4 regions of the Peribacillus sp. NPDC101481 genome follow, and region 4 is predicted to be linked to each of the others. Evidence: riboswitches for the same ligand, from Rfam matches in the RefSeq annotation. Region 4 holds a riboswitch; each other region holds the start of a gene.

Region 1 (2,199 bases), on a different contig from region 4:
ATCAAATGATTCAGCCGCTTCATGATTTTCATCAGCCAGCAGCAGAAAAGGCAATCCATGTTTTTCGATGAATTTTTCATGACGTGCAGCTGGGTCTGGGCTGATTCCTATGATGACCGCGTTCAATTCCTCAAATTGCTCATTATGGTCCCGGAAATCACAGGCCTCCGTCGTGCAACCTGGCGTCATGTCTTTTGGATAAAAATATAAAACAATATATTTTCCCTTAAAATCCGATAGGGACACCATTTCACCATTGTTTGCAGGGAGCTTGAAATCAGGTGCTTTTTCTCCAATTTTAACAGTCATATTGAACCCTCCATTTCTTTCATTATGGTAAGAGTACCCAATAATCGAAAGAAACACAACTTTCATTTATCCTTCCTATCTTTGTGCTCCAAATCGATCACCGTCCGGATCACGAACGCTGCCGGCAGTGTATAACCGATGAAAGCCTGAATCGTAGCTATCATCCTGCCCATGCCAATCGGGGCTATATCTCCATACCCTACAGAAAACATCGTCATCGCACTAAAATAAAAAGAAGTCTTCAACTGTTCATAGAAAGTGCCATCCAATCGATTGCCCATATCAAGAATCACCGAATGATTCTGAAGTTCGTATAATAAATAAATCAGTGCAAATCCAACTAATATCGTCGCATATAAATTGCCAAGCCACAGCATATCCTCCAGAGAAAACTTCTTTCCTCCCGACTCAACAAGAAATAACGTACGAATGCTCATCACCATGCAAAAAATGATTCCTGCAATCAAGATGTAGAAAGTCATCCCCCACGCCCCATTTCAAAACGCCACTTCCTCTATACATACTCCCTGTCCAAACAATATATTCTTTTTTAGGAACAGACCTCATCCTTATCACCCACACACCTTATAACCGGATACTTTTCCTGAATCTTTTTTCCATGTTGACCCTTTTGGTCGGATATGTTAAGATTGTCTAAATTTTTATAATAGTTTTTATTTTATAAATTTTTAACCTGCAAACAGTTATCAAGGCAGGTTTTGTCAAATTTCATATGTGGAAATAGGTTCCTAATTTTAATTTAGGATTAAAAGGGAAGTCCGGTGTAATTCCGGCACGGTCCCGCCACTGTAATGGGAGTGTTAGCGCCATCCAATATGCCACTGATCAACGGATCGGGAAGGCCCGCCGCTAATGTTAATCCCTAAGTCAGGAGACCTGCCTATTTCGACAACACTGTTTTAACCTACGGGAGATAGGGAGGTGTTAGGGACCTTATAATTGTAAGGGGGCATTTTGCATGCCTCTTTATTTTAAGCATTTCTAACCATCTCTTTTGACGGTTAGGAATGCTTTTTTTATTGCTCAATTAAATGAATATAGGAGGATGGGAATATTGAAAAGCAGTAGTTTGGGTTACCCTCGAATCGGGGAAGATCGTGAATGGAAACGTACATTGGAAGCTTACTGGTCCGGTAAAATCGATGAAGCAGAATTTACGGCACAACTAAAAGCCATCCGTTTAGGCAACTTACAAAAACAGAAGAAACGAGGCATCGATATCATTCCTGTCAACGACTTCACTTTCTATGATCAAATGCTCGATATGTCCGTAATGTTCGGTCTTGTTCCTGAACGTTATTCAGCCTATGAAAGCGGAAGCGTTCCCCTTTCCGTTTATTATTCAATGGCTCGCGGAAACAATGATGAAGTCGCTTCCGAAATGACGAAATGGTTCAATACGAACTATCACTATATTGTCCCTGAATTAAAGGTGCCACAGCTGACGTTAACGGAAAATAAACCACTTGCAGCATATCGGGAAGCCAAGGAAAAGCTAGGAATTGAAACAAAGCCCGTGTTGATCGGTCCTTATACTTTCATCTCCCTTTCCAAAGGCTTCAAAAAACAAGATATCCCTGGCATCATCCTGAGCCTGCTTCCCCTATACACGCAAATCCTCCGGGAGTTGGAGCAAGAAGGCGTGAAGTGGGTTCAAATGGACGAACCTTCACTTGTTTCATCGATTTCCAAAGAAGATATGCAAACTGTTACTTACCTCTATGAAAAACTGAATGAAGCAGCACCAAACCTGAACATCATGCTACAAACATACTTTGATGCCGTGGAACATTACCAGGAAGTCATCGAATTACAAGTCCAAGGAATCGGTCTTGATTTTGTACATGACAAAGGGAGGAATCTAAGCAA
Region 2 (2,199 bases), 1.1 Mb from region 4:
GCCCCTAATGTCGTCAATCCTCCGTGAGCCAGTAAAACAGCTTGAAATAACAGAACGATGGAGCCAACGACACTCATGGCCAATGGTCCGAATAATATGGAACCCAAACCAACTCCGGTAGGGTGTGAAGAACTTCCCGTAACGGAAGGAATCTTTAGGGCCGATAAAATAAATACAAATGCGCCCGATAGGCCAAGTATCATTTTTGTTTCTGGATTTTCCCTAACTTTGGACCTAATGGACCGGTAACCCAAGATTAAAAATGGAAACGTCACGGCCCACCAGAATATAGCCCATTCAATGGGTAAAAAGCCCTCCATGATATGCATGGCCATTGCCCGGTTCGGGATAAAAAGCAATAAGATGACAAAATAAATAATTTTCCAATTGGTTCTTTTCATTCTTTCTCCTTTCAATACTTTTAAATTTTTCTGATCAATCTTGAGAAGAAAAGCGGCGCCCAACATAAAAAGCACTTCTCTCAAAGGAAAGAAGTGCGTAATGAACAGGAATTTTGCAGCATGAAGCAATCATGGGCCATTCTGCCTGATCCGCACGCCCATCCTCGTAGGCTGAAACAGTTTCACGTTTCATGGCAGGTCTCCTGGCTTTGGTTCATCATCCCATTACATCCTTCCCATCTCATTTGACAGTGGATTAAAGTTAAAGTAATAGGACTTCCCTTTACAGTGGCGGGACCGCTCCGGATTTTCACCGGCTTCCCTTTTAAGTTGAATTCCGAGAAATTCAACACCATAAAACTTATGTAATTATTTTGAAAATTCTCGTATAGTGTACCATAAAGAAATAATTTCAGCTACACTATCTTTTTTTTCGGGACGGATTTTGTTGCAAGGAAAGGATTTTAACGGGTTTTACACTATTAAACTTTTCTAAACAGTCGGAATAAACTATTGAATTTTGATAAAGTTGTTATATGATAGATTAAGTTAGTTAGAAATGTATAATAAAACCAAATATTTCATTTTAAAAGTGCCCTTGTGTGAATAAGCAAGGGATAATAGGGAAATCGGTGAAAATCCGATGCAGCCCCCGCTACTGTAAACGCTGATGAAATTGTCGATAGCCACTGGCATGATGCCGGGAAGGGACAAAGTAAAATGAAGCGTAAGCCAGGAAACCTGCTTTTAAAATTGCATGATACTTTTCGGAGGGAAAGGTAGAAGGACTATGACGATTTTGGAAGGATTTGGCATGTTTGCCTTTGGCTTCTTATTCATATAGTTTTTTTAAAACCTTGACTCTAATGTTAAGGTTTTTTATTTTGCCTTTTCCCTGAACTCAGGAGGAAGAAGATGACTACTTGGAACTTGATGGGTACAAATACGCATCTGTTGATTTGTAATGGGAGCAGCTGCATGAAAAAGGGCGGGGAAGAAGTAACCCAAGCGATTCGCGATGAAATTACTTCAAAGGGACTTGATTTGAAAATCCATACAACCAGGACACGCTGTAACGGAAGATGTAAGGATGCCTGCGTTGTGATTGCCTATCCCCAAGGAAACTGGTATCGAGTGGAAACGCCTGAATTCGGTCGGCAGATCGTCAGTAATATCGATGATGGTGAATTTGTTCCACAGATGATCTATCAATTCAATGATGGGGAAATGACCCCTAATCCAGATTTTCCTGCTCATACGGGTATTTCAAAGAACAAAGCGTAAAAGGAGATGTCTTAATGAGTACAAACGGTAAATTATTCGTCGTGGGCTTTGGGCCCGGGAATTTTGAACACATTACCAAACGTGCCGTCGAAGCCCTTCAAGAAAGTGACTACATCATTGGTTATAAAACTTATGTTGAACTCATTCAGGGACTGCTTACAGATCAAACGATCATTAGTACGGGGATGACTGAAGAAGTATCACGTGCACAGGAAGCAGTGAAACAAGCGGAGCTGGGAAAGAAAGTGGCGGTGATTTCCAGTGGGGATGCCGGAGTTTACGGGATGGCAGGGTTGGTTTATGAAGTATTGATTGAGAAAGGCTGGAAAGAAGAAACTGGAGTGGGCATTGAAGTCATTCCTGGCATTTCTGCAATCAACTCATGTGCGTCTTTACTCGGGGCACCAGTCATGCACGATTCGTGTACGATCAGCCTCAGTGATCATTTAACTCCTTGGGAACTGATCGCTAAAAGGGTTGAAGCAGCTGCAATGGCAGACTTTGTCATTGCACT
Region 3 (2,199 bases), on a different contig from region 4:
GGAAATCGGCAAATGAAAGATCTCCTTGCCGATTATTTGTAAAAGTACGGGAATCGGTACTGACACCGAACCAAAGGAAATGCCTACCGTCATTGCGAATAACAAAATTAAAAACGCAATCAAATAGGCAAACGTCCATTTAGTTGTTAAATTGGTTCGGATAGACTGATTTGGCAAGTTCCTCTACTCCCTCTATCAAGCGTGGACCGGAACGGGTCACCAAGTCAGAATGGACATCAAAGACTTGGCCATTCTTAACAGCATTTACGTCTTGCCATCCTTTTCGGCCCTTCACTTCATTTGCTGAATCTTTCGTATAATAACCATAAGTTGTAATGATGACATCAGGATTTGCAGCAATCATCGACTCTTCATCAATCTTTGCCCAACCGTCCAAGTCAGCAGCAGCATTATCCGCTGAAATAATAGTAAGCATCTCATTCATGAAAGTATTTTTTCCCGGTGTGTATATTTCCGGTGAAGGCGAAACTTCCACTAAAACGGTCTTCCTATCCTCTTCCTTTACGGATTTGGCTTTTTCCTCGATATCCTTAAGCTTCGTTTTCATATCCGCAACGATTTCGTTTGCCTTGTCATGTTCACCCGTTGCCTGTCCAATCATTTCAATAGACTCATAGACTTGGTCAAAGCTTTGTGCATCATTGACTACGAGGACATCTATTCCAGCATCCTTAAGCTGCTGTAAACCCTCATTCGAATTATGGGCACTTGATGCATGGGCAAGAACAAGGTCAGGCTTCATGGAGACAATCAGCTCCGTGTTCATTTCCATTCCGCCAACTTTTTCAATTTCTTTCGTTTCTTCCGGGTAATTATCATTATCGGAAACACCAATGACCTTTTTACCCAAACCAAGTGCAAAGACCACTTCCGTATTACTTGGTATTAACGAAACGATTTTCTTCGGTTTTTCTTCTATCGTTACTTTTTCCCCAGTTGCATCTTTAATCGTAATCGGGAAAGCTTCGTGTTGAGCATGTTTCGTTTGCTGCTGTTCTTTTCCTTCATCAGTAGCTCCACTGCAGCCGACCATCATGCCTGCAGTAAGCAACATCAACAATATCAGACCAAAAATTTTCTTCATTTTCATTCCCCACAATCTTTTTATTTAATTTCTTTCACCCAATAATCCCGGAAGATGCACCCAAAACAAAAAGCACCTCCCGTTAAACGGAAGGTACTTGTATGGCAACAATATCATTACGGACTTCTTAGGGTCTGCCACACACCTTCCCATCCGCGTAGGTTACAGGTGTACGAATTTTGGCAGGTCTCCTGGCTCATGGTCATCGTCAACGGCACCTTCCCATATTTCATACAGTGGTACACAGCCGTCAGCTCCCATATACAGTGGCGGGACCGCGCTGGCATTTCACCAGCTTCCCTTTTAAGTCATTACGACACCAAATCGTTCATATGTATATAATTTTCATTGCCTTCATTATACACCATGTAAGAATCTATTATTATATGATTTTTCTGAACAGGTTCGAAATGACCCTTCCACACTCAATGATTTGAAGCATTTTCAATCAATGTCGCAAACCCATCGACTGATAAACCGGGTGAAATCCGAACTCGATGCAGGGCATGCATCCCTTGTTCCCTTGAAGCTCCCCCAGGTTCGGTAGTGACTGCCATCTTGTATCCCGCTTCATCTGACAGCCTGAGAGTCTCTTCGTTATACCGGCCAACCGGATAGGAAAGCACTGTCGTGTCCTGGTCGAGAATACGGTCGAATAGCTTCTTAGACTGGACCATTTCAGCTTCTTGCTGCTCTGCCGTCATGCGGTTCAGCTCCAAATGGTTGATAGTATGGCTTTCAATCGAAATCCCATTCCTGCTCATCTCCATCATTTGATTTTCAGTCAGGTGATGACCTTTATCAATGGACTTCCCGATCATGAAGACAGTTGCTTTCATATCATTTTCTTTTAATATCGGGAAAGCCTCCGTGAAGTTATCTGTATAGCCATCATCAAAAGTAAGCCAGACACACTTCTCACTTGGTATCCGATTCTCGGTTAAAACGAGGAATGCCTCTTCAGGAGATAATGTATAGTAGCCATTCTCCCGAAGCCAAGCCATCTGTGACCGGAATTCCTCACTTGGAACCCGAAGGCGATTACCTTCAGAAATGCTGTGATACATCAAGATTGGAAGCTGGACGGCGGGCTC
Region 4 (2,199 bases):
TGCATGTAGGTGATTTGAACAATAAAGAATCGGAAATGATGGCAGACAGCATAAGACCTGCGATTGCTTTAGGAACTTCAATGCCGTTTTCTTTATAAATTTTATTTAAAATGGTTGCCGTACAGCCAACTGGTTCCGCACGGTAATATAAAGGATCGCTCGTTTCGAAGTTAGCGATACGATGGTGGTCAATAACTTCCAACACACGGACTTGGTCAATATCTTCAGCACTTTGCTGGCGTTCGTTATGATCGACCAAGATTACGCCATCAGCTTCCCCTGCAACTTTTTCCACAAGACGGGGAGCATCGAATTTGAATTGGTCCAATGCATATTGAGTTTCACCATTCACTTCACCCAGACGAACTGGTTCAGCGTTGATACCTAACTGCTTTTTCAGATCTGCATAAGCGATTGCTGAACAGATTGTGTCTGTATCCGGGTTTTTATGTCCAAAAACTAATACTTTTTCCAAGATTTTATCCCCTTTTTCATAAATATTTTTCCGCGAATCCCCTCTCACCGCAATAAGGGAGAGCCACCTTTACTAGACACTTTATTTTAACACAAAATCCCGTAAAATCAGCGCTTGAATTATCCATTCCCCAATAAAATCTTTCATTCCTTCACCCTCTGCCATCACTTTGTCAATAGATAAGGGTTGGTTTTTTTCAAATATATTAGTTGAATTATCATCGTATATGGCTTACGATAATATAAGCAGAAATACTAGATATTGATTACATAATCTATACCAATAACTATATATAGAATTTTTATAATCCAAGGTGCCAGTGATGGCTGAAAAGGGAATCCGGTGTAAACCCGGAACTGTCCCCGCAACTGTAAATGTGACGAAATGAGAAACCCACTGTATAGCTCTCTATACGGGAAGGACTCAAAGTAGGATGATCATGAGTCAGGAGACCTGCCTTGAATTTTTCACGTTTCTTATTCTTCGGGGATTGAGATGATGAAACGATAGTATAACGGCTATTTTTTCATGGCTCTTTTATTCTATCGTTTGATCCGCTCAATTCTTTGGGCGGTTTTTTTATTTTAGCGGAAGTTAACAAGGAGGATTATTAATGACTCAAACATATAACTCTACCATAAGTGAAAATGAAACAGAAAAGAAATCCATCCAGCTTGAGATGTTATCGAAGGAATTCGAAGGCCGTCTCGATATGGAAAAGTTCAAAAAGCGTTTTACAAAATGGCTTGATCGCAAAAGTGACTCAACCGAAGAACAGGCATCAAAAAAACTGATTCAACTCGCTCTTGAGGGTGTGGATATCGATGCTCCGGATTGGACATTCGTTGCTGCAGCAGAACTGTTGAATACAATGTATAGGGATGCACAAGCCAATCGAGGTTATGCAGGCAAGAGTTATGGCCCATTCTATGAGCTGATCACAGAACTCTCCCAGCTTTCGGAAGGTCAGCGTTATCCAATTTACAAGCCAGAACTGCTATCTTCATATACAAAAGCGGAAATTGAGGAATTGGGCTCGGTGATCGACCCGGAAAAAGATAAATTATTCTCATACATAGGCATCTACTTATTGAACGACCGCTATCTGGCCCGCCCAAAAAAGGACAAGGTCTACGAACTGCCGCAAGAACGTTTCATGATCATCGCGATGGAAATCATGCGAATGGAAAAAACGGAGCACCGCCTGCAACTTATAAAAGAAGCATACTGGGCCATGTCCAACCTTTATATGACCGTTGCGACTCCTACACTCTCCAATGCTGGGAAAACACATGGACAGTTAAGCTCTTGCTTTATCGACGCGATTGAAGATTCCATTGATGGCATCTATCTATCAAACTACGATGCAGCAAAAGTATCTAAATTCGGCGGCGGTGTCGGCCTTTACGTTGGTAAGGTTCGCTCGCTTGGTTCTGATATCCGGGGTTTCTCTGGAAATAGTTCCGGCACGACGCCCTGGATTCGACTATTCAACCAGACAGCTGTAAGTGTCGATCAATTGGGTCAACGTAAAGGTGCCATCGCGATTTACTTGGATGCCTGGCATAAAGATATCATGAGCTTCCTCGATTTGAAGACACAAAACGGGGATGACAGATTAAAAGCCCATGATATATTTACAGGCGTTTGCATACCGGATTTATTCATGGAGGCTGTACGCGACAGAAAAGAATGGTATCTTTTCGATCCGCATACCGTCAAGC

What was found. Region 4 has a riboswitch for cobalamin ahead of ACIROD_RS12145 (ribonucleoside-diphosphate reductase subunit alpha). Riboswitches for the same ligand answer to the same signal wherever they lie in the genome.
Region 1: it holds a riboswitch for cobalamin, as region 4 does, so the genes downstream of both, metE (5-methyltetrahydropteroyltriglutamate--homocysteine S-methyltransferase) here and ACIROD_RS12145 (ribonucleoside-diphosphate reductase subunit alpha) in region 4, are expected to answer to the same signal.
Region 2: it holds a riboswitch for cobalamin, as region 4 does, so the genes downstream of both, ACIROD_RS17425 ((2Fe-2S) ferredoxin domain-containing protein) here and ACIROD_RS12145 (ribonucleoside-diphosphate reductase subunit alpha) in region 4, are expected to answer to the same signal.
Region 3: it holds a riboswitch for cobalamin, as region 4 does, so the genes downstream of both, ACIROD_RS19325 (ABC transporter substrate-binding protein) here and ACIROD_RS12145 (ribonucleoside-diphosphate reductase subunit alpha) in region 4, are expected to answer to the same signal.

The regions. Positions count from the first base shown of each region.
Region 1 is NZ_JBIWNJ010000005.1:4,750-6,948, forward strand. Features, by position in the region: gene bcp (thioredoxin-dependent thiol peroxidase) at 1-309, opposite strand, end outside; gene ACIROD_RS23345 (potassium channel family protein) at 372-791, opposite strand; cobalamin riboswitch at 1,036-1,228, shown strand; gene metE (5-methyltetrahydropteroyltriglutamate--homocysteine S-methyltransferase) at 1,376-2,199, shown strand, end outside.
Region 2 is NZ_JBIWNJ010000002.1:1,550,171-1,552,369, forward strand. Features, by position in the region: gene ACIROD_RS17415 (energy-coupling factor ABC transporter permease) at 1-401, opposite strand, end outside; gene ACIROD_RS17420 (hypothetical protein) at 436-594, opposite strand; cobalamin riboswitch at 578-773, opposite strand; cobalamin riboswitch at 975-1,164, shown strand; gene ACIROD_RS17425 ((2Fe-2S) ferredoxin domain-containing protein) at 1,317-1,685, shown strand; gene cobJ (precorrin-3B C(17)-methyltransferase) at 1,700-2,199, shown strand, end outside.
Region 3 is NZ_JBIWNJ010000003.1:129,395-131,593, reverse strand. Features, by position in the region: gene ACIROD_RS19330 (FecCD family ABC transporter permease) at 1-177, opposite strand, end outside; gene ACIROD_RS19325 (ABC transporter substrate-binding protein) at 140-1,105, opposite strand; cobalamin riboswitch at 1,270-1,444, opposite strand; gene ACIROD_RS19320 (polysaccharide deacetylase family protein) at 1,531-2,199, opposite strand, start outside.
Region 4 is NZ_JBIWNJ010000002.1:445,046-447,244, reverse strand. Features, by position in the region: gene ACIROD_RS12150 (manganese-dependent inorganic pyrophosphatase) at 1-475, opposite strand, end outside; cobalamin riboswitch at 770-950, shown strand; gene ACIROD_RS12145 (ribonucleoside-diphosphate reductase subunit alpha) at 1,089-2,199, shown strand, end outside.